Regions from separate parts of the Streptomyces sp. NPDC041968 genome, predicted to be linked through region 3. Evidence: riboswitches for the same ligand, from Rfam matches in the RefSeq annotation. Region 3 holds a riboswitch; each other region holds the start of a gene.

Region 1 (5,674 bases), on a different contig from region 3:
ACGCCCGCCGCCCGGTGAGGCCGTGCAGCATGTCCAGGCCGGGCTCCAGCAGCGACACGTCGCCCCGGAACTTGTTGACGAGGAACCCGGCGACCAGCGCCTGGTCCTCGGACGACAGCAGGGCCACCGTGCCGAAGAAGGAGGCGAAGACGCCCCCGCGGTCGATGTCGCCGACGACCAGCACGGGGAACCCGGCGCCCCGGGCGATCCCCATGTTCACGATGTCGGTCCGGCGCAGGTTGATCTCGGCCGGACTGCCCGCCCCCTCGCAGATCACCGCGTCATACGTGCCCCGCAGCTCGGCCAGGCAGTCCAGCACCGTGCCGAGCAACTGCCGCTGGCGCCCGCCGTGGTAGCCGCGGGCGCTCATCTCGCCGACCGGCTTGCCGAGCAGCACGACCTGGCTGCTGCGCTCGCCCCCCGGCTTGAGCAGCACCGGGTTCATCAGCGCGGTCGGCTCCACCCGGCACGCCTGGGCCTGCATGGCCTGCGCCCGCCCGATCTCCGCGCCCTCGCGGGTCACGAAGGAGTTCAGCGACATGTTCTGCGCCTTGAAGGGCGCGACCTTGACGCCCTGCCGCACCAGCCAGCGGCAGATCCCGGCGGTGACGACGCTCTTGCCGGCGTCGGAGGTGGTGCCGGCGACGAGGAGGCCACCGCTCATGAGTCACGTCCCTTCGTGAGTGCCCGGCGTGCGAGCAGCCGTGCGCCGGCGCACACGCCCAGCGCCAGCCAGCCCACGCGCCGGGAGAGCCGGACGGCCCGGTCGATGTCGCCGGAACCGGGCAGGACGGCGCGACCGGCCGCCCCGTTGAGGACGGGCCGGTGCTCCACCCGCCCGCCGTAGGAGAGCGTCCCGCCGAGCCGCACGCCGAGGGCGCCCGCGAACGACGCCTCCACGGGGCCGGCGTTGGGGCTCGGGTGCCGCCCGGCGTCGGCACGCCACGCCCGTACGGCGCCCCGCGGATCGCCGCCGGCGACGGTGGCGAGGACGGCGGTCAGGCGGGCGCCGGGCCAGCCCGCGAGGTCGTCGAGCCGGGCCGAGGCCCACCCGAACCGGCGGTACCGGGCGGACCTGTGGCCGACCATGGCGTCCAGGGTGTTCACCGCGCGGAAGCCGAGCAGCCCGGGCACTCCGGCGACGGCGCCCCACACGAGGGCGCCCACCACCGCGTCCGAGGTGTTCTCGGCGACGGACTCGACGACGGCCCGGGCGATCCCGTCGGCGTCCAGGGCCTGCGGGTCCCGTCCGCACAGGTGCGGCAGCCGCGCCCGGGCCGCCTCGACGTCGCCGGCCTCCAGGGCCCGCCCGATGGCGTGCGCCTCCCGGGCGAGCGAGGTCCCGCCGACGACGGCCCAGGTGGCGGCGCCGGTCAGCGCGACGGATGCGGCGGGGGAGCGGCGTACGGCGCGTGCGGCGGAGGCCCCGAGGGCGGCGGCGCCACCGGCGCACAGGGCGGTGTGCAGCGCGCCCCGGCCCCGGTGGTCACGCCACAGCACCCGTTCCACGGCACCGGCGGCACGGCCGAACGCGGCGACCGGGTGCCCGCGGCGCGGATCGCCGAGGAGGAGGTCGCCGAGGAGGCCGGCGGCGGCGCCGTACGCGAAGACGCGTTCGGCGCGCACGGCTCAGCCGGCCGCGGGGCGGGGGAGGGTGTCGCTGGGGCACCCGGAGTCACCGGTGTACCTGGAACGGCAGCCGCGCATGGCGATACGTCCTCACTCAGGGTGTCCGCGCCCTGGCTGGAAGAGACCGGCGGTGAGAGTTCCTGGCTCCCGGGGATGGGCTCCCCGGTCACAGTGGCGGGACCGCGCCGGAATCGCACCGGGCTTCCTCTCCTGCCGCCGTAATGGCTCCGGCAGTCCACCACGGCCCGCGAACACCCGTCAACCTGGCGTTGACCTGCGACGGGGGAGTGTGCGAAGCCCCACACGCGGGTGGTGTGCGCCGGCACGCGAAGAGGCGGGGTGCGGGACGGTGGGTGTCCGTCCCGCACCCCGCCTCACGGGTGTGCGGTGATCGTTCGCGCGACGCTCAGGCGACGATCAGGTAGATGCCGTACGCCACCGCCGCCGCGCAGGCCGCGAAGCACGCGTACGCGCCGGTGACCGCGAGGGCCGCGGAGCCGCCCTGGGCGGTGGCCCGCTCCTGGCGGGAGAGGCCGACGATGCCGAGCGTGAACAGGCCCACCAGGATCACGGTGGCCGCGAGGCTGACTCCGAAGACGGAGCCGAGAGCTGCCCAGTCGATGCTCATGGAGGTTCGCTTCTTCCTTCGTACCCGGGGGCGGGCTCAGACGGTGGTGGTGGCCGACGGGGACTTGGCGTCGGGCGCGGCGGCCGGGACGGCGGCGGCCAGTTCCTCGGCCGCCCCGGTCGGCGGCGGGGAGACGGCGGCCATCGCCGTGGTCACCACACCGGACGGCTCGGGCTCGTCGATGACGTTGGTGTGGTCGACGACCTCGCGCCGGGAGACCTTCCAGATGGCGGCGCTGGAGGCGATCAGGAAGACGGCCACGAGGGCGGTGCCCCAGTCGCCCAGGCCGCAGACCCACTCGGCGATCGCGGCGACCAAGGCCGCGGCCGGCAGGGTCAGGCCCCACGCGACGAACATCCGGGTCGCCGTGGACCAGCGCACCACGCCGCCCTTGCGGCCGAGGCCCGCGCCCATCACCGCACCGGAGACCGAGTGCGTCGTGGAGAGGGAGAAGCCGAGGTGCGAGGAGGCCAGGATGACCGTGGCGGCGCTGGTCTGGGCGGCGAAGCCCTGCTGCGGCTGGAGGTCGGTCAGACCCTTGCCCATCGTGCGGATGATGCGCCAGCCGCCGAGGTAGGTGCCGAGGGCGATGGCGATGCCCGCGGACAGGATGACCCACATGGGCGGGTCGGAGTCCGGGGCGAGGGCGCCGCCCGCGACCAGGGCCAGGGTGATGATGCCCATCGTCTTCTGGGCGTCGTTGGTGCCGTGGGCCAGCGAGACGAGGCCGGCGGAGGCGATCTGCCCGGCGCGGTAGCCCTTCGCGGCGGCCTTGCCGTCGGCCTTGCGGCCGAGCCGGTACGTCAGCCGCGCGCCCAGCATCGCCGCGATGCCCGCGACCAGCGGGGCGGCGATCGCCGGGAGGAGGACCTTGGTGACGAGCACGTCGCCGTGGACCGCGCCGACGCCGGCCGAGGCGACGGCGGCACCGATCAGGCCGCCCATGAGGGCGTGCGAGGAGCTGGACGGAAGCCCGACCAGCCAGGTCAGCAGGTTCCAGAGGATCGCGCCGACGAGGGCGGCGAAGATGACCTCGGGACGGATGCCGGTCTCGTCGACGAGACCCTTGGAGATCGTGTTGGCGACCTCCACCGAGAGGAAGGCGCCGACAAGGTTGAGGACGGCGGACATCGCCACCGCCACCTTGGGCTTGAGCGCACCGGTCGAAATGGTCGTTGCCATCGCGTTCGCGGTGTCGTGGAAACCGTTCGTGAAATCGAACGCGAGTGCGGTTACCACCACAATCGCGAGGATCAGCGAGAAGCTTTCCATTTACCCAGGCAATCGTTCGAGGTCATTGGCTGGTCGAACGTAGGTAACCAGAGTGAACGGAAGATGAACTGGGATAGGCGTCGCAGTGACCGGAACGAGGGACGTCACCTTCCGCTCCGTGCCCGCGCCGATGCTCTGCGGAGACGTGCCTGGCAGGATCGCCGGGGATCGGTGATCGACGGGACGGCAGGGGTGCACGGCCTGCGGGGAGGAGCTGGTGACTGTGACGCGATCGACGGGCGGACGGGTGGACCCGGAGGTGGCCGAGGCCTGGGAGGTTCTCGTCGCCACGGCCCGGCGGACGGTGGCGGACGGACTGGTGGTCGGCACCTCCGGCAACGTCTCGGCGCGCGTCGGCGACACGGTGCTGGTCACCCCTTCGGGGGTGCCGTACGACCGTCTGGCGCCGGCCGACGCGACCGGCGTGGACCTCGACGGCCGGCAGGTGCTCGGGACGCTGGTCCCCACCAGCGAACTGCCCCTGCACCTCGCCGTGTACCGCGCCACCGACGCCCGGGCCGTCGTCCACACCCACGCCGTGCACGCGACGGCGGTCTCGCTGCTCGTGCCCGAACTCCCGCCGGTCCACTACATGGCCGCCGCGCTGGGCGGCCCGGTCCGGGTCGCCCGCTACGCGACCTACGGCACCGACGAACTGGCCCGCGCCGTGCTCGACGCCCTCACCGGCCGCACCGGCTGCCTCCTGCAGAACCACGGCACGCTCACCTACGGCGCCTCCCTGGACCAGGCCTACGACCGCACCGCCCAGCTGGAGTGGATGTGCCGCCTGTGGCTGACGGCCTCCGCGGTGCCGGGCCGCTCCCCGTCCCTGCTGACCGAGGAGCAGCTCGCCGAGGTGACGGAGCGGCTCCGGGGGTACGGCCAGCGGACCTGACGGCCCTGGCTCGGCGGTCACCGTGACGGCGGGCCACGACGGGAGAAGGCGGGAGAGGACGCCAGAAGGGGGACGAGACACGAACGGCCCCAAGGTCGTCGCTGGAGCCGAAGGACGCGGGCGTCCCGTCCGCACCGCGCACCCACCAGCACCACGGCACCGGCGCCCGGCCGCCCCGGACGGCACCGCCCGCCGCCGTCCCGGTGGCTTACTCCGCGGTCCCTCGGGAAACTGGGAAACGTGCGCATCCTCCCCGCGACGGCCGCTGCCGTCACCGCAGCCCTGGCCGCAGGGGCGGCGAGCGTCGCCGTCGGCCGGCTCGCCAGCGACGCCGCGCTCAAGGCGCCGCCGGGCAGGCCCCTGCCCACCGAACCCCGGCTCACCGTGCACGGCACCGCCGCCGGGCAGATCACCCTCACCCGGGACCTCGCCGCGCTCCGCCCCGGCCGGTACGGCCTGGCAGGCGACGGCTCCCACGCGGTGGTCGGACCGGTCCTCGGCGCCGTCGAACACGGCGCCGACACCGTCGTCCGCCGCCTCGAACGGGTCACGCACGGCACCCTCGCGGCCGGCGACCGCGCCTGGTTCACGCCGAACCTCCACGTCGGCAACCCGGGCACCGCCCTCGACCTCGAACACGCCGACGTCGAGGTCCCCGGCGAACTCGGCCCCCTGCCGGCCTGGTTCCTGCCCGGCTCCCGCCCGACGTGGATCATCGCCGTGCACGGACTGGCCGCCACCCGCGAACACGCCATGAACCTGATGGCCCCCCTGAGCCGGCGGCAGGTCCCGGTGCTCGCCCTCGCCTACCGCGGCGACGTCGGCGCCCCCTCCTCGCCGGACGGCCTGCACCACTTCGGGGAGACCGAGTGGCGGGACGTGGACGCGGCCGTCCGCTACGCCCTCGACCACGGCGCCCGCCAGGTCGTGCTGCTCGGCTGGTCCACCGGCGCCACCATGGCCCTGCGCACCGCCGCGCTCTCCGGCGTGCGCGACCGCATCGCGGGCCTCGTCCTGGACTCGCCGGTCCTCAGCTGGGAGACCACGCTGCGCGCCCTGGCCGCCGCCCGCCGGACCCCGGGCGCGCTCCTGCCGCTCGCCGTCCGCGCCGCCCAGGGCCGCGCCGGACTCCGCGCCGACCACGACGCCGGTACCGCCGGCCTGTACCGCCCGGCGGTCCCGACCCTGATCTTCCACGGCCCCGGCGACGCCGTGGCCCCCTGGCGGCTCTCCCGCCGCCTCGCCGACAC
Region 2 (5,674 bases), on a different contig from region 3:
GGTCCGGCGTACGGGGGCGGGGACCTGGGCGGTGCGGCCGTAGCCGCGGGCGTCCATCGCGGCGGCGAGGGCGACGGAGCGCTCCAGCGCGCCCTCCAGCACCGGGAGTCCGACCTGGAGCAGGCCGCGCACACCCCTGTCGGGTCGCCCCCGCAGGCGGCGGGCGGCGCGCAGGCGCTGGACGTCGGCGATGAGGTTCGGGGCGAAGGTGAGGGCCACGACGACGGCCACGCCCATCTCGTACAGGGCGCCGGGGAGGGACCTGAGGAGGCGGGAGGGGTTGGCGAGGGCGTTCGCGGCGCCCACGCAGACCAGGAGGGCGGCCAGCTTCATCGCGTCGTACAGCGCGAAGGCGAGGCCCTCGGCGGTGACCCGGCCGCCGAGCCGGATGCCCTGCGCCCAGTCGGGGAGGGGGACTTCGGGGAGGGTGAAGAGGGTGTGCGTGCCGGGGATGGGGGAGCCCAGGACGGTGGTGAACAGCAGGCGGATGACCAGGACGGCCAGGGCGAGCTTGACGAAGGCGCCGTAGGAGCGGGACCAGGGGGCGTGGGGGCGGCGGGTGATGACCACGTAGGCGGAGACGGTGACGAGGAGGGCGAGGAGGAGGGGGTTGGTGGTGCGGGTGGCGGCGGTGCCGAGGGCCAGCGCCCAGAGCCACCAGGCGCCGGGGTGCAGGCTCTCGGGGCGGTGGCGGGGGGCGGGGCCGCCCGCCCGGGCCGCCGGAGCCTCCCCGGCGGGTGCGTATCCGGCCTCCGCCCGGGTCGCGGCGGTGCGACCGCCCGCGGCCGGGACGTGCGCCGGGGTGCCGGGGGCAGGGTCAGTCGGTGGCATTCCGGCGCCGCCTCGCCTGCCAGGTCGCCGCTCCGGCGAGGACCGCCACCAGGGCGATGCCCGCGTAGAGGCCGACCGAGGGGCCGTCGTCGTCCCGGGTACTCGTCCCGTCCGCGGCCGCCGTCGCCGTCGGCTGCTCCTTCTTCCCCTCCTGCTTCTGCCCCTGCCCCGACACCTGGTCGCCGCAACCCGCCTTCGGGTACCCCGCGATGGCGCACAGCAGGGCGTTGGTGTCGTAGCGCAGGGGGCCCGCGACGGCGGCCAGGGCGTCGGCCGTCGTCGCGTCGGGGGAGACCCGGGCGCAGGCCGTGCGCGGAGCCGGTGGGTTCTCGCCGGCCGGGGCGTCGGACGCGGTGCCGAAGTCGAGGACGAGGGCGACGCGCTTGCTGCCGTCCTCGGCCGGTGTCTTCGCGCAGATCGACGCGAAGCCGGCGGTGCCGCGCGGCTGGGCCGCGTCGTCCGAGTTCTCGCTCACCGAGAAGCGGAAGCCCTGGACGTCGCCGTCGGAGGGGCGGACGAGGGACGGGCCCTGGGTGGCGTAGATCCACCGGTCGCCGTCGCGGTCCCAGAAGGACCAGTAGCGGTAACCGGCGGCCTGCGCCTGGCCCGCGGTCCCGATCAGCAGGAACGCGGCCAGGAAGAGGAGGACGACGCGGCGCCTCACGGCTGCCGCTTCTTGTTGCGGCCGCTCAGCAGGAAGCCGACGCCGATGCCGAAGACCAGGCAGACGCCGACGAACCACCAGACGCCGAAGCCGGAGTCGTCCTTCTCGTCGTTCTCCTTCGCACCGTCCTCGTCGCTCGCGGTGGCGCTGTCGCTCACCTTGCCGCCCTGCGGGCTCGGACCCGTCGCGTTCAGCGCCGCCACCAGGTCGGTGCCGCCGAAGGCACGCGGGTCGGTGCCGGTGGCGTGGGCGGCGAGGATCAGCTGGGCGTAGGCGGCCGGGCCGCTCTGCGCGGCCCACTTGGCGCTGTTCTTCTCCAGCCACGCCAGCGGCTTCGCCGCCTGGTCGGCACCGCCCTGCGCGGCGAGTGCGACGACCGCGTCGGCGGTGTTGCCGTAGTCGGGCTGGTCGGCGGAGCCGCCGAGGGCGGACGTGAGGTGGCCCTTCTCGGCGACGGCCGCGGCGAGGTGGGCGGCGCCGTTCGCGGCGGCCTGCTCGCGGGTGGGCTTCTTCGCGTCGGTGCAGGTGGCGGCGGCGGACTTCGCACCGGCCTCGGTGACCAGGCCCTTGCCGAGCGCGCCGAGGACACCGGCGGCCGTCGCGTCCGCGTTGGCGAGCAGCTTGCCGTCCTTGTCGGGCTGGAAGGCGAAGGCGCCCGCGCCCTTGTCCGCGGCACAGGGCAGCGCGAACGTCAGCAGGGCGTCGTACGGCGACCTGCCGTCCTTGACGACCTGCTCGGGGTCGCTCTCCGTGGCGGTCAGCGCGCCGATGACGACGGACGTGGAGTTGGCGTCGCTGGGGCCGCCGGGGGTGTAGCCCCAGCCGCCGTCCTCGTTCTGCACGGACTTCAGCCACTCGAGGGCGGACTCGACGACGTCGCCGTGCCCGCCGACGGCCCACAGCGCCTGGACGGCGGCAGCCGTGCTGTTGGTGTCGACCATGGTCTTGGCGTCGCAGGCCTTGGCCGGGTCGGCCCGGTACGGGGCGAAGGCGCCGCTCGCGCACTGCTGCCCGGTGAGCCACTCCACGGCGGCCGGCGACGGGACCACGCCCACGGTGTCCTGGGCGAGCAGCGCGAGGGACTGCCGCCAGACGCCGTCGTACTGGGGGTCGGCGGTGCCGTACAGCCCGGAGGACCCGGACGTGGCCGGGGCGGACGCGGAGGCGGACGGTGACGGATCGGCGGCGACCGCGGGCGCGGCGGCGGCGCCGATCACGGCTATGGCGGCCAGGGCCGCGGCGCTGCTGCGACGGCGGACGTTCATGATCGGCGGGTGCCTTTCCCTGCGCGGAGTCGGGCAGCACGGGCACCCCCGGGCGGCTCGGCCCCGTATGCCTCGACGGTGCCCGTGCGCCGGCGGGTGCCGGACACGTGAGCCGGTCACGTCCGCCCGGGGCAGTCCGGCTCACCGGCCGCGCGGGCCCTCACGGGGTGCGGCGAACGGCTCACGGTTGCGGGTCAGCGCCGGAATTGCACCGGCTTCCCCCCGTACGGGTGTGATGACGACGCGGCCACTTTACCCGGAGGCGACAGGGCCGGTCCGGGGCGCCCGTCCGCCCGCCCCGGGGCCCGCCAGGTCGATCAGCCGGCACACCGTCTCGATGTCCGCGCCCACCTGCGCGAGCGACGCCCGGCCGGAGAGCCAGGCGATCAGGGTGGAGTGCCAGGTGTGCTCGACGACGCGGACCGCGGAGAGCTGCTCGGCGGTGGGGGCCTCCGGTCCGCCCATCGCGTCCAGGATGATCGCCGTGGTCTGCCGGGAGACCTGGTCGACCTCCGGGGAGACGCTGCGGTCGGCGAAGGTCAGGGCCCGGGTCATCGCCTCGGCCAGCCGTGGTTCGCGTTGCAGGGCGGCGAAGGCCCGCATCAGCGTCTGCGCCACCCGGTCGGCCGCCGTGGCCCCGGTCGGCGGGCTCTTGCGCAGGGTGCCGTGCAACTGCTCCAGCTGGTCGTGCATGGTCGCGACCAGCAGATGGACCTTGGACGGGAAGTACCGGTAGAGCGTGCCGAGGGCGACCTGCGAGGACTCCGCTACCTCCCGCATCTGCACCGCCTCGAAGCCGCCCCGGCAGGCCAGCCGGGCGGTCGCGTGCAGGATGCGGCGGCGCCGGGCCCGCTGCCGCTCGGTGAGCGGCGGGCCGGCGGGCCGACGCGCCGGACGGGAGGCTTCCGCTTCCGGGTTCTCCACCTCGGCCACCTCCTCCCCCTCGTCCGGCCCGCCGGGCGCCGCACGGGGCGCCCGGCCGTGGCGTGAATCACCTGATCCACTCGTCACAGCGCACCTACCTGCCGGTAGATTCGGAGCCTCTGACGATCAAGTCTGAAACTTGTTCTAGATTAACGTCCCGGCATAGTGTCGCGGGACAATGCAGTGAGAAGGGGGCCCCGAGTGACCGCTGAGGCCAGTCGGACGGGTGCCCGTCCCGAGCCCGCCGCCGACGGCATGCGACCGCTCCGCATCGCGCTCCTCACCTACAAGGGGAACCCGTTCTGCGGCGGCCAGGGCGTCTACGTGCGTCACCTCTCCCGCGAACTGGCCCGCCTCGGCCACCGGGTGGAGGTCATCGGCGCCCAGCCCTACCCCGTGCTGGACGAGGGTCTCGGGGACCGGCTGTCCCTCACCGAGCTGCCCAGCCTCGACCTCTACCGCCAGCCCGACCCCTTCCGCACCCCGAAGCGCGACGAGTACCGCGACTGGGTCGACGCGCTGGAGGTCGGCACGATGTGGACCGGCGGCTTCCCCGAGCCGCTGACCTTCTCGCTGCGCGCCCGCCGCCATCTGCGCGCCCGCCGCGGCGACTTCGACGTCGTCCACGACAACCAGACCCTCGGCTACGGGCTGCTGGGTGACGTGGGCGCCCCCCTGGTCACCACGATCCACCACCCCATCACCGTCGACCGGCAGCTCGAACTCGACGCCGCGGACGGCTGGAAGCGCCGGTACTCCGTGCGCCGCTGGTACGCCTTCACCCGCATGCAGAAGCGCGTCGCCCGCCGCCTGCCCTCGGTGCTCACCGTCTCCGGCACCTCCCGCCGGGAGATCATCGACCACCTCGGCGTCCGGGACGACCGTGTCCACGTCGTCCACATCGGCGCCGACACCGACCTGTTCTCGCCCGATCCGTCGGTGCCCGTGGTGCCGGGCCGGATAGTGACGACGTCCAGCGCGGACGTGCCGCTCAAGGGCCTGGTCTTCCTCGTCGAGGCGCTGGCGAAGACGCGCACCGAGCACCCCCGCGCGCACCTCGTCGTCGTCGGCAAGCGGCCCGCCGAAGGGCCCGTCGCGCAGGCCATCGAGCGGTACGGGCTCGAAGGCGCCGTCGAGTTCGTCAAGGGCATCACGGACGCCGAACTGGTCGACCTGGTGCGCTCCGCCGAGGTCGCGTGCGTGCCGTCGCTGTACGAGGGGTTCTCGCTGCCGGCCGCCGAGGCCATGGCGACGGGCACAGCGCTGCTGGCCACCACCGGCGGGGCCGTCCCGGAGGTCGCCGGACCCGACGGGGAGACCTGCCTCGCGGTGCCGCCGGGCGACGCGGGCGCTCTGGCCGCCGGGTTGAACCGGCTGCTCGGCGACCGCGAACTGCGGGTACGGCTCGGCGCGGCCGGCCGCGAACGCGTGCTGCGGCACTTCACCTGGGCCCGCGCCGCCGAGGGCACGGCCGCCCACTACCGCGAGGCCGTCGGCCCCCTTGCGACCTCCTCCGGGGCCGTCCCCGCGGTCCCCACCAGTGACACCGGCGTCTACCCCGAAAGCAGGGCCACGTGCTGACCGTCGACTTCTCCCGGTTCCCGCTCGCCCCGGGCGACCGCGTGCTGGACCTCGGCTGCGGGGCCGGCCGGCACGCGTTCGAGTGCTACCGGCGCGGCGCCCGGGTCGTCGCGCTGGACCAGAACGCGGAGGAGATCCGCGAGGTCGCCAAGTGGTTCGCGGCGATGGAGGAGGCCGGTGAGGCCCCGGCCGGCGCCACCGCCACCGCGATGGAGGGCGACGCGCTGGCCCTGCCCTTCCCGGACGAGTCCTTCGACGTCGTCATCATCTCCGAGGTGATGGAGCACATCCCCGACGACAAGGGCGTCCTCGCCGAGATGGTCCGCGTCCTCAAGCCCGGCGGGCGCATCGCGATCACCGTGCCCCGCTACGGCCCCGAGAAGGTCTGCTGGACCCTCTCCGACGCCTA
Region 3 (5,674 bases):
GCGGGCAGCCGGTCCAGTTCGTGGGCGTAGTAGGCGGGGTCCCGGGTGAGGAGCAGCAGCCGCTCGCCGAGCAGGTCGGCGGCGCGGACCAGGTGGCCGAGGCCGAAGGTCAGCGACTCCAGGCAGGCCACGGTCATACGGCGCTCTCCGTCCGGCCGGCGGGGCAGGGGGTGCGCTGCCACGCCATCCTCGACCAGGGCATGGTCATCTCCTGCGGCGCACGGACCTCGACGGGCTTCAGCGCGGCCGGGTCCAGGGCCTCGGCGTGCCGGGTGAACACGCGCTCCACGTAGCGGTGTCCGGTGTCGGCCCCGATCACCAGGTGCACGCGGTCGGGGTGGCGGCGGGCCTCGTACGTCGCCGTCAGGTAGCCGGCCCCGGTGGACAGCCCGGCGAACACCGCGTGCTCGCGCAGCAGGGCGACGGCGCCCGACATGGCGTGGGTGAAGTCCAGCCAGTGCACGGTGTCGTAGAGGTGGTGGCGGACGTTGTCGAAGACGATCGACGAACCGATGCCGGCGATGATCGCCTCGGGGTCGTGATGGTCCTGGCTGCCGAAGGTGACGCTGCCGAAGGGCTGGACGCCGACCAGGCGCACGGAAGGGTCCGCGGCGCGCAGGCGTTCCACGATGCCGCCGGTCGAGGCTCCGGAGCCCACCCCGCCGACGACGGTCAGCGGCGCGCCCGGGAAGTCCGCCGCGATCCGGTCGGCGACCTCCTGGTAGCCGAGGTAGTGGACGTCGTCGTGGTACTGGCGCATCCAGTGGTGTCCGGGCCGCTCGGCGAGTATCTCCCGCACCCGTCGCACCCGCAGTTCCTGGTCGAGCTTGAGGTTCCGCGACGGTCTGACCTGCTCCACGGTGCTGCCCAGTATCTCCAGCTGGGCGAGGGTGGTGGCGTCGACGGTGGTGGACGCGACGATGTGGCACCGCATGCCGTACCGGTGGCAGGCCAGGGCGAGGGCGTAGGCGTAGATGCCGCTGGAGCTGTCGACCAGGGTCTGGCCCGGACGGACGGTGCCCCGCTCCAGCAGGTGGCGGACGGCGGCCAGGGCCGAGTAGATCTTCATCGACTCGAACCGCAGCAGGACCAGGCCGTCGGTGAGCCGGACGAGGTCGGGGACTTTCAGGGCGTCGGCGATGTGGGGGTGGATCACCCGTAGCCTCCTTGGGCGAAGGTGCACTGGTGGCCGAGCGAGCGGAAGAACGCGGACAGTTCGGACTTGACCTCGGCGCGGGGGCGCGAGGTGAAGAGATAGCCGGCCAGGCAGCCGGTGTGGGCGACGAAGACGCCGTCGGCGCCGAACCGCTCACGCTGGGCCCGCAGGCTGGGGAAGGTCGCCTTGGGCAGCACCTCCTGGGACAGCGCGGCGCTGACCGTGGCGGCCCGGGCGACGGCGGCCGGGTCGCCCGAGTCGAAGCCCTTCACCAGATCGGTGAGGCACCGCTGGTACTCGTCGCCGCGGCGCCGGTAGTGGTCCAGCAGGAGGGGAGTGACGGCGGCGGTGTCCACGGTGCCGGGTTCCGTGACGAAGGCGGTGTGGAACCCGATGTCCGGGCCGAGTCGCCGCACCACCCGGTGCCGGCCGCTGAGATACAGGGCGAACTCGTCGAGGAAGACACTGTCGGCGCGCTCGATGTCCGCCAGGACGCCGAGGACCACGTCCGCGTCGTACGGCAGGGAGAAGACGCGGAACAGACAGCGCAGGGTCGCCACGATGTCCGCCGTCGAACTGGCCATCCCCACGCCCACCGGCAGTTCGGAGTGGGTGTGCCAGTCGCCCGGGGGCAGGGAGAGGCCGTAGTGGTCCAGGAAGAGCCGGGCCGCCGTCGCCGACTTCTCCCCCAGCGCCGACGGTCGCGGTGCCCCGGTCGCCGTCCGCGGGGTGAAGTACACCCAGGAGTGACGGTCCACCGGAAAGGACACCACGGCGATCTCGGGATCGGAGCCCGCTCGCAACGGGCCCTGGTACAGCTCGCCCAGAGTGCCGTGGCAGACACCGGACACCGTGCCGTCGGACACGTCCGGTTCTTGCGGAGCGCCCGCGCCGGGGCCGGGGAGGGTGCGCCCCGGTCCGTCGGACGGCGTGTCGGCCCGGGGCCGGTACGGCCGCCGCGAACCGGCTGGATCCCGCACACCGTCCTCCTCCGTACCGGGCCTTGAACACCGACAGGGAGGGAGGCGCGGCCACACGCACGACGTACGACCGCCCATACCGCCGACCCAGTCCACGAGGTCACGTGCACAGCCCGCGCGGGACGCGGGCGCAGTGGCAGGTCTTCGGACTCGCGGGCACGTCCGCCGGGAGGGCGGACACCTACCGGCCGTCTCTTCCCCGGCCCTGACACGGGCCCAGTGACATCGACGGCTCTCGTTCCCACTCACCGCTGCGGGACAGCCCCGGACTCGCACCGGGTTCCCTCTTGCGTCACGCTTCGGGCGTCCGGGCGGACGGGAGGCGCGAACCGACTGCGTGCATCAGCGTAGAGGGGCTCTTGACCCCTGCGAAAGTAGGGCTCCGGCGGTTGTCTTGAAAGTGGAGGGGAGGCAGAAACAGGTGGGTCTCCGGGTGTCGTTGTCGTGACGGCTCTGGCCGGATAGCACCTCTGAGGTTCCTCGCCCCATCAGCCAGACTTGTTGCCTCACGACACACGCACACCGTTGCCGCGGTGGCCCGTGCCCGGGAGGCCCCTGATGACGTCAGACACCAGGCCGGACGAGGACGGGGCGGTAGGGACCCCGCCCGGACTGCCGCGCCCTCCCGGTGACCGCGTCGCTCTGCGCGCCGATCTTCGCTCCGCCCTGCCGGACGCCACCGCGGCGGTGGTGGTGACGGCGCTCGTCTTCGCGTTGCTGTGGGCGCGCATGGAGTCGGGTGCTTCGGACACCGTCGCGGTGATGCCGTTCATGGACGATGCCCGTACCTACTGGATGTACCTGCTCAGCCAGGCTTTCGGCTGGTCGGGACTGCTGTGGGCCTGGTGCACGGTGATCTTCGGCCTGTTGCTGTCGGGGCCGCGCCCCGCCCGGCTGCCGGTCTCCCGGCAGGTGCTGGAGCGCTGGCACCGCACCACGAGCCTGACCACGATGGCGCTGATGTTCGCGCACGCGCTGATGTTCGCCGCGGAACTCGTGCGCTACGAGACGGCACTGGACTGGGCCGAGCGGCTGTGGGTGGGCTTCGCCGACAGCTTCGTCCCCCTCTGGTACGACTCCGGCACCGGCCGGATCGCCATCCCGATCGGACAGGGCGCCCTGTACCTGGCGGTCCCGCTCGGGCTGCTGTTCTACGTCCGGCACCGCTTCGGAGCGAGGACCTGGCGACGCCTGCACCGCTTCGTGATCGTCGTCTACGTGCTGAGCGTGTGGCACACGCTGCTGTACGGCACCAACGTCTGGTACGGGGAGTGGCCGCGCACCGTGCTGTGGCTGCTGCAACTTCCCATCGCCGCACTGCTGTTGCTGCGGCTGCTGAGACCTGCCCGGCGGGCGGAGCGGTTGGGTCCCGCGGGCGAGGGCGCGACCCGGCCGGGGTGGTGGGTGCGGGCGGCGGGACGGGTCGTCGCCGGAGCCGTCGTCATCGGGCTGGTCATCGTGGTGGTGTCGGGCCGTGACGGCGGACGGGCCCGTCCGGACGATCCGCCCGCGACGGCCCCGCACACCCAGGAAACGGACTGACGGCCGGCACCGGGCGGGCGGCACGGCGTTCCGGGATGGCAGGATGGCCGGCGACAAAGGCGACGGCGGAACGAGGAAGCCGGTGTGAATCCGGCGCGGTCCCGCCACTGTGATCGGCGAGCGACTCCCGACAGGCCACCGCCCAGCGACGGGTGGGAAGGCCGGGACGAGCATCGACCCGAGAGCCAGGAGACTCACGCGGTCGCCTCCTCGACGGACCACCGGGGCGGATCTCCCCGGAGAGAGGGACGGCACCGCATGCCCGCAACGCCGGCCGGACGAACGACGGACGACGCGAGGACCGCCACGGCCACCGGCCGCGTGCCGTGCCGCGTCGTCGTGTGCCGCGACTGCTGCTGCGGCACCCCCAAAGTGCCCGGCGTGGACCACGCGGCCCAGACCGAGCGCCTGCGCGCCGCGGTACCGGTACGCGTCTCCGACTGCCTCGACGTCTGCGCACAGGCCAACGTCATCGTCGTACAGCCCTCCGCGGAGGGCCGGGCCGCCGGAGCCCGGCCCGTCTGGCTGGGACTGGTCAACGACCCGGACGCGACCGAGGACATCGCCGCCTGGGCACGCGCCGGCGGACCGGGCGTCGCGCCCCGGCCGGACATCCTCGACCTGTACGCCATCACACCACCGCGCCGGAGCCCGGCCTCCTGACCGTCACAGGGAGCGTACGAACACGGAGCCGGAGAAAGGGACAGCAACGTGCACGCAGCCCGCGCCTCGACGGCGTCCGTCACCGCCGCCCTGCACGACGTGGCGGGCCTCGGCGGCTTCTTCGCACTGCGGGTCGGCGGAGAGGACGACGGCTGGCATCCGGTCGCCCGCTGCTACGCCGCGGGTTTCACCGACCTCGCCGCGGCCGTCGCACGCCGTCACCGCACCCGGGAGCCGCGCGTCGACGTGTCCATCGCCCAACTCGGCCACGCCGCCCGCCTCTGGTCACCGGTGCTGGCCTGTGCCGTCCTGCACGGCATCGTCCTCGACCTGGAGGGCCTGCAGCGGGCCGACGACGGACCGGCCCTGCGGGTGCCCCGCCCGGCCGGCCGGTACGTCGACCGGGACGAGGGCGATCCCGTCCGCGCCCTGTACGAGCAGGTGACGGGTCATCTGTCGGCACTGGCCCACGGCCTGCGCGTCAAGGTCGCCCCGCGTCTGCTGGACGGCAACTCCGCGTCGGCGCTCGCGGGGGCCGCCCAGGCCCTGCTCGCGCTCCGTCCCGCCGTCCGCGGACCGCTCACCGACCTGACGACCGCGCTGCTGGACACCGGACGCCTGGCGGGCACCGGAGTGCTGACCGGCCCCGACCTCGCGTTCCGCCGCAGGAGCTGCTGCCTCTACTACCGGGCGCCGGCCGGTTCGAAGTGCGGCGACTGCGGGCTGGCGTGAGGCGGGCGCCAGCCTCACCTCCCGGCGGTGGAAGGCCAGGGCTCGCGCGGTCGGACAGCCCCGGCCCGCCCTCCTCCGGTGCCCGGTGGGCCGAGCACCCGCGGGACCTCGACGAGGTCGCCGGTAGGGTGAAGGAGACGGGGGACGTCCGTACTGCGGTGATCATGGCCGGACGGGCCCCGGGAGCCGAGCAGTTCGGCGACAGCCACCTGTGCTCGCCCGAGCGGGAGCGTCATGTCTGCTGACCACTGCGCGTCCGCCGAGGAGGTCATCCCGATCCTCCGGGTGGGCGACGCCGCGGTGTCCGTGCGGTGGTACGCGAGACTGGGCTTCGTCCAGCAGTGGGAGCACCGGTTCGAACCGGGCTTCCCGGTGTTCACGGAGGTCGCCCGCGGTCGCCTCCGGCTGTACCTGTCGGAGCACGAGGGGGACGCGCGGCCGGACACCCTGGTGTACGTGCGGGTCGCCGATCTGGACGCGGTCGCCCGGGAGTTCGGCGTCCGCCCCGACGAGGCGCCGTGGGGGCGGGAGCTGGAACTCCGTGACCCGGACGGCAACCGCCTGCGCGTGAGCGCGGTCGGCGCATAGGCGGGGCCCCGCG
Region 4 (5,674 bases), on a different contig from region 3:
TCCACCGCGACCTGGTACGCCGAGGGGCGGCGCTCGAAGAAGTTGGTCAGCTCCTGAACGCCCTGCAGCTCCATGAAGGAGAAGGGGTTCTCGGAGCCGTACACCGGGGCGAAGCCGAGCCGCGTCAGACGCTGGTCGGCGACGCACTCCAGGTACTCCCGCATCGAGTCGGTGTTCATGCCCGGGAGGCCGTCACCGCACAGGTCGCGCGCGAACTGCAGCTCGGCCTCGACGGCCTCCCGCAGCATGTCGGTGACCTGCTGCCGGAGCTGGTCGTCGAACAGCTCCGGCTCCTCCTTGCGCACCGTGTCCACCACGTCGAAGGCGAAGGACATGTGCATGGTCTCGTCCCGGAACACCCAGTTGGTGCCGGTGGCCAGGCCGTGCAGCAGGCCCCGGCTGCGGAACCAGTACACGTAGGCGAAGGCGCCGTAGAAGAACAGGCCCTCGATGCACGCGGCGAAGCAGATGAGGTTGAGCAGGAAGCGGCGGCGGTCGGCCCGGCTCTCCAGCCGGTCGATCGACTCGACCGAGTCCATCCACTTGAAGCAGAACCCGGCCTTCTCGCGGATGGAGGGGATGTTCTCCACGGCCGCGAAGGCGGCGGCGCGGTCCTCCGGGTCGGGCAGGTAGGTGTCCAGCAGCGTCAGGTAGAACTGGACGTGCACGGCCTCCTCGAAGAGCTGGCGGGACAGGTACAGCCGCGCCTCGGGGGAGTTGATGTGCTTGTAGAGGGTGAGCACCAGGTTGTTCGCGACGATCGAGTCGCCGGTGGCGAAGAAGGCCACCAGCCGGCCGATCAGGTGCTGCTCCATGGGGCTGAGCTTCGCCAGGTCGGCGACGTCCGAGTGGAGGTCGACCTCCTCGACGTGCCAGGTGTTCTTGATGGCGTCCCGGTAGCGCTCGTAGAAGTCCGGGTAGCGCATGGGGCGCAGGGTCAGTTCGAAGCCCGGGTCGAGCAGGTTCTTGGTGGCGGGGGTCGCGGGGATCTCGGTGGTCATTACTGGCAGGCCTCGCAGGACTCGGGGTTCTCCAGGGAGCAGGCGACCGCTTCGGGATCGGGGGTCTGCTGTGCGGGGACGGTGGCCCGGGCGGCGGCGCGGGCGATGCGGGTCGCCGGGCGGGAACGCAGGTAGTACGTGGTCTTCAGGCCCTGCTTCCAGGCGTACGCGTACATCGAGGAGAGCTTCCCGATGGTCGGCGTCTCCAGGAACAGGTTCAGCGACTGGGCCTGGTCGAGGTAGGGGGTGCGGGCGGCGGCCATGTCGATCAGGCCGCGCTGCGGGATCTCCCAGGCGGTGCGGTACAGGGCGCGGACGTCCTCGGGGATCCAGGAGAAGCCCTGCACCGAGCCGTTGGCCTCGCGCAGCGCCTCGCGGGTGCGGGCGTCCCACACGCCGAGCCGCTTGAGGTCGTCCACCAGGTACGAGTTGACCTGGAGGAACTCGCCGGAGAGCGTCTCGCGCTTGAACAGGTTGGACACCTGCGGCTCGATGCACTCGTAGGCGCCCACGATCGAGGCGATGGTGGCGGTCGGGGCGATCGCCAGGAGCAGGGAGTTGCGCAGGCCGGTGGTGGCCATGCGCGCGCGCAGCGCGGCCCAGCGCTCGGGCCAGGCGGCCTCGACGCCGTAGTGGTCGGGGTGCAGCACGCCCCGGGCCGTACGGGTCTTCTCCCAGGCCGGCAGCGGGCCGTTGCGCTCGGCGAGGTCGGTGGAGGTCTCGTAGGCCGCGAGCATGATGCGCTCGGCGATGCGGGTGGAGAGGGCCTTCGCCTCGGGGGAGTCGAAGGGCAGGCGCAGCCGGAAGAAGACGTCCTGCAGGCCCATCGCGCCGAGGCCCACCGGGCGCCAGCGGGCGTTGGAGCGGCCCGCCTGCTCGGTCGGGTAGAAGTTGATGTCGACGACCCGGTCCAGGAAGGTGACGGCGGTGCGGACGGTGGCGTCCAGCCGCTCCCAGTCGAGGTCGCCCGCGGCCACGTCGACGAAGGCGCCGAGGTTGACCGAGCCCAGGTTGCAGACCGCCGTCTCCCCGTCGTCGGTGACCTCCAGGATCTCCGTGCAGAGGTTGGAGGAGTGGACGACGTGGCCCGGCTCGGCGGTCTGGTTGGCGGTGCGGTTGGCGGTGTCCTTGAAGGTCATCCAGCCGTTGCCGGTCTGCGCGAGGGTACGCATCATGCGCCCGTACAGCTCACGGGCGGGCAGCGTCCTGCGGGCCAGCCCCGCCGCCTCCGCCGCGCGGTACGCCGCGTCGAACTCCGCGCCCCAGAGGTCGACCAGCTCGGGCACGTCGGCGGGTGAGAACAGGGACCACTGCCCGTCGGCGTCCACCCGGCGCATGAACTCGTCCGGCACCCAGTGGGCGAGGTTGAGGTTGTGGGTGCGGCGGGCGTCCTCGCCGGTGTTGTCCCGCAGCTCCAGGAACTCCTCGATGTCGGCGTGCCAGGTCTCCAGGTAGACCGCCGCGGCGCCCTTGCGCCGGCCGCCCTGGTTCACGGCGGCGACCGAGGCGTCGAGCGTCTTCAGGAACGGGACGATGCCGTTGGAGTGCCCGTTGGTGCCGCGGATGAGCGAGCCGCGGGAGCGGATGCGGGAGTAGGCGATGCCGATGCCGCCGGCGTGCTTGGAGAGGCGGGCCACCTGGTGGAGGCGGTCGTAGAGGGAGTCCAGCTCGTCCTTGGGGGAGTCGAGGAGGTAGCAGGACGACATCTGGGCGTGCCGGGTGCCGGAGTTGAAGAGGGTGGGGGAGGAGGGCAGGTAGTCGAGGCGGCTCATCAGCCCGTAGAGGGCGGCCACCTCGTCGGCCGAGCGGGCGGTGTCGTCCTCGGCGAGCCCGGCGGCCACGCGCAGCATGAAGTGCTGGGGCGTCTCGACCACCTTGCGGGTGATCGGGTGCCGGAGCAGGTAGCGGCTGTGCAGGGTGCGCAGACCGAAGTAGCCGAAGCGGTCGTCGGCGGCCGGGTCGATCAGCGCGTCCAGGCGCTCCGCGTGCCGCCGTACGAACGCGGCGGTGCGGTCGGCGATCAGGCCCTCGCGGTGACCGGTGGCGACCGACCCGGTGAAGGACGTGACGCCCTGGGAGGCGGCCTCGGCCCGGATGGTGAGGGTCAGCAGGCGGGCGGCGAGCCGGGAGTAGACCGGGTCCTCCGAGATCAGTCCGGCGGCGGCCTCGGTGGCCAGCTCGCGCAGCTCGGCCTCGTCCGCACGGGCGGACCGGCCGCGCAGCGCGGCGGCGGCGACCCGGCCGGGGTCGGCGCCCGGGAGGTCGGCGGTCAGCTCGGTCAGGGTCCGCAGCAACGCGGTACCGGGACCGTCCGGTTCCCCGGTCGCCGTCACCGGGGTCGCTGAAGCCGGATCGGCTGGCGCGATGGTCACGTGGAGCACTCCCTCGCTCGGCACGGGGCCCGGCGGAGGGCAGGAGGCAGTTCACGAGCGCGCACGGCGTCGCGTCCACCGGCCCACTCCACGAGACCCGGACGTCATGGCACCCGGGCCAAGGCGGCCGGGCGCACTGTCGGCAGGTCCTCGGACTCAAGCCCGTGCGCGGACACGTGGAGACGCGAACACGCACAAGTACACCGTTGCGGGACAGTTCCGGATTCGCACCGGATTCCCCTGCGGCGACAGCGAGCACGAGCATACATCTTGTGCCGGGTACCGCCAGCACCCCCAGATGTTGTGTCCGTGAGCGTGTCGGGAGGGTGTCAGAGCGTCAGTTCATAGGTGAGCAGGGTGAAGTCGTCCAGCTTCGGCAGGGGGTTCCAGTCGCGCTCCGGGGTGCGGGTGAAACCCAGGCGCGCGTAGAGGCGGTGGGCGCCGTGCATGGTGCGCTGGGTGGACAGCACGACCCGCGCGCAGCCCGGCACGGACCGGGCGCGGTCGACGCAGGCCCGCACCAGCGCCTCGCCGGCGCCGCGTCCGCGCGCCTCGCGGGCGACGGCGAGCATGCGTATCTCGGCCTCGCCGGGACGGGCGATGTCGGCCATCGGGCCACCGCGGGGCACGAAGGTGACGCCACCGAGCACACCGCCGTCCGATGCGGCGACCAGCACCTCGGCGGCGGCCGCCCGCCGGGCCACGGCGCGCAGCTCGTGGAGGTAGGCGTCGTCCTCCCCGAAGTCGAGGAGGCCGTCGCCCAGGTAGGCGCGCGCGGTGATCTCACCGAGGGTGTCGTACTCCTCGGCCGTGGCACGCCGGATCACGAAGTCCATGCCCCCGAGTGTGCCCGACGGGTACGACAGCGGGCCGCCGGATTTCTCCGACGGCCCGCCTGAGGGAGGGGGTCAGTGCGAGGTGCCCGCCGTGGCCGGCGGCAGTTCCGCCTCGACGCCGGGGTCGCCCGCGTCCGCCGTGTAGTCACCGGGCTTGGTCTCGTCGACGCCGTCGGGCGCCTTGAGCGCCCGCATGACGAAGGTCAGGACCACGGTGACCACCACGTTCAGCACGAAGGCGGTGAGGCCGATGTAGCCGATCTCACCGATGCCCGGGATCTCGTCGGAGGAACCGCCGAAGTGCTTCTGCGTCGGCGAGGCCACCCCGTACGCGGCGACCGTGCCGTAGACCATGCCGACCGCCCAGCCGCCGAGCAGGGCCCAGCGGTGGAACCAGCGGGTGAACAGGCCGCCCACCAGGGCCGGGAAGGTCTGCAGGATCCAGATGCCGCCGAGCAGCTGGAAGTTGATCGCGACCGTCTTGTCCATGCCGAGCACGAAGACCAGCGCGCCCACCTTCACCAGCAGGGACACCAGCTTGGAGACCTTCGTCTCCTGGGCCGGGGTGGCGTCCGGCTTGATGAAGTCCTTGTAGATGTTGCGGGTGAAGAGGTTGGCGGCCGCGATCGACATGATCGCCGCCGGGACCAGGGCGCCGATGCCGATCGCCGCGAAGGCCACACCGGCGAACCAGTCCGGGAACATGTTCTCGAAGAGCTGGGGGATCGCCAGCTGCCCGTTCTCCACCTTCACCCCGGCCGCGATCGCCATGAAGCCCAGCAGCGCGAGCAGGCCCAGCATCAGCGAGTACAGCGGCAGGATCGTGGTGTTGCGGCGGATCACCTCACGGCTGCGCGAGGACAGCGTCGCGGTGATCGAGTGCGGGTACATGAAGAGCGCGAGCGCGGAGCCCAGCGCCAGCGTGGCGTAGGTCCACTGGCCGCCGTGGTCCGGCGTCAGCGAGCCCTTGCCCGACTCGGTGAACTTGTCGCCCGCCGCCGCGAAGATGTCGTCGAAGCCGCCCAGCTTGATCGGGATGTAGATGATCGCCACCGCGATGACGATGTAGATCAGCGTGTCCTTCACGAAGGCGATCAGCGCGGGCGCGCGCAGCCCCGACGAGTAGGTGTACGCCGCCAGCACGCCGAAGGCGATCAGCAGGGGCAGGTCCTTGATGAACCAGTTGGTGTCCTCGCCGCCGCCGACGCCCATCACGTCCAGCACGGCCTGGATGCCGACGAGCTGGAGCGCGATGTACGGCATGGTGGCGAGGATGCCGGTCACGGCCACCGCCAGCGACAGCCCCTTCGAGCCGAACCGGCCGCGCACGAAGTCCGAGGTCGTCACGTAGCCGTGCTTGTGGGAGACCGACCACAGCCGGGGCAGGAAGGTGAAGATCAGCGGGTAGACCAGGATCGTGTACGGCACCGCGAAGAAGCCCGAGGCGCCGGCCGCGTAGATCGCC

Evidence for each region. Region 3 has a riboswitch for cobalamin ahead of ACZ6EG_RS12585 (GHMP family kinase ATP-binding protein). Riboswitches for the same ligand answer to the same signal wherever they lie in the genome.
Region 1: linked by a shared signal. The riboswitch ahead of ACZ6EG_RS00300 (cobalamin biosynthesis protein) and the one ahead of ACZ6EG_RS12585 (GHMP family kinase ATP-binding protein) in region 3 are both predicted to bind cobalamin.
Region 2: linked by a shared signal. The riboswitch ahead of ACZ6EG_RS02595 (prenyltransferase/squalene oxidase repeat-containing protein) and the one ahead of ACZ6EG_RS12585 (GHMP family kinase ATP-binding protein) in region 3 are both predicted to bind cobalamin.
Region 4: linked by a shared signal. The riboswitch ahead of ACZ6EG_RS16800 (ribonucleoside-diphosphate reductase subunit alpha) and the one ahead of ACZ6EG_RS12585 (GHMP family kinase ATP-binding protein) in region 3 are both predicted to bind cobalamin.

The regions. Positions count from the first base shown of each region.
Region 1 covers NZ_JBVJCB010000001.1:53,666-59,339, reverse strand. Annotated here, with positions in the region: gene ACZ6EG_RS00305 (cobyric acid synthase) at 1-664, opposite strand, end outside; gene ACZ6EG_RS00300 (cobalamin biosynthesis protein) at 661-1,626, opposite strand; cobalamin riboswitch at 1,745-1,884, opposite strand; gene ACZ6EG_RS00295 (hypothetical protein) at 2,036-2,257, opposite strand; gene ACZ6EG_RS00290 (inorganic phosphate transporter) at 2,294-3,529, opposite strand; gene ACZ6EG_RS00285 (class II aldolase/adducin family protein) at 3,747-4,424, shown strand; gene ACZ6EG_RS00280 (alpha/beta hydrolase family protein) at 4,665-5,674, shown strand, end outside.
Region 2 covers NZ_JBVJCB010000001.1:559,885-565,558, reverse strand. Annotated here, with positions in the region: gene ACZ6EG_RS02605 (energy-coupling factor transporter transmembrane component T) at 1-831, opposite strand, end outside; gene ACZ6EG_RS02600 (SCO2322 family protein) at 818-1,495, opposite strand; gene ACZ6EG_RS02595 (prenyltransferase/squalene oxidase repeat-containing protein) at 1,492-2,760, opposite strand; cobalamin riboswitch at 2,895-3,022, opposite strand; gene ACZ6EG_RS02590 (TetR family transcriptional regulator) at 3,013-3,693, opposite strand; gene ACZ6EG_RS02585 (glycosyltransferase family 4 protein) at 3,886-5,265, shown strand; gene ACZ6EG_RS02580 (class I SAM-dependent methyltransferase) at 5,259-5,674, shown strand, end outside.
Region 3 covers NZ_JBVJCB010000004.1:354,504-360,177, forward strand. Annotated here, with positions in the region: gene ACZ6EG_RS12575 (ATP-grasp domain-containing protein) at 1-137, opposite strand, end outside; gene ACZ6EG_RS12580 (cysteine synthase family protein) at 134-1,156, opposite strand; gene ACZ6EG_RS12585 (GHMP family kinase ATP-binding protein) at 1,153-2,022, opposite strand; cobalamin riboswitch at 2,255-2,486, opposite strand; gene ACZ6EG_RS12590 (ferric reductase-like transmembrane domain-containing protein) at 2,695-3,678, shown strand; cobalamin riboswitch at 3,707-3,890, shown strand; gene ACZ6EG_RS12595 ((2Fe-2S) ferredoxin domain-containing protein) at 3,937-4,341, shown strand; gene ACZ6EG_RS12600 ((2Fe-2S)-binding protein) at 4,390-5,073, shown strand; gene ACZ6EG_RS12605 (glyoxalase superfamily protein) at 5,308-5,661, shown strand.
Region 4 covers NZ_JBVJCB010000006.1:182,452-188,125, reverse strand. Annotated here, with positions in the region: gene ACZ6EG_RS16805 (ribonucleotide-diphosphate reductase subunit beta) at 1-1,001, opposite strand, end outside; gene ACZ6EG_RS16810 (ATP synthase subunit B family protein) at 1-57, shown strand, start outside; gene ACZ6EG_RS16800 (ribonucleoside-diphosphate reductase subunit alpha) at 1,001-3,373, opposite strand; cobalamin riboswitch at 3,498-3,675, opposite strand; gene ACZ6EG_RS16795 (GNAT family N-acetyltransferase) at 3,703-4,209, opposite strand; gene mctP (monocarboxylate uptake permease MctP) at 4,282-5,674, opposite strand, start outside.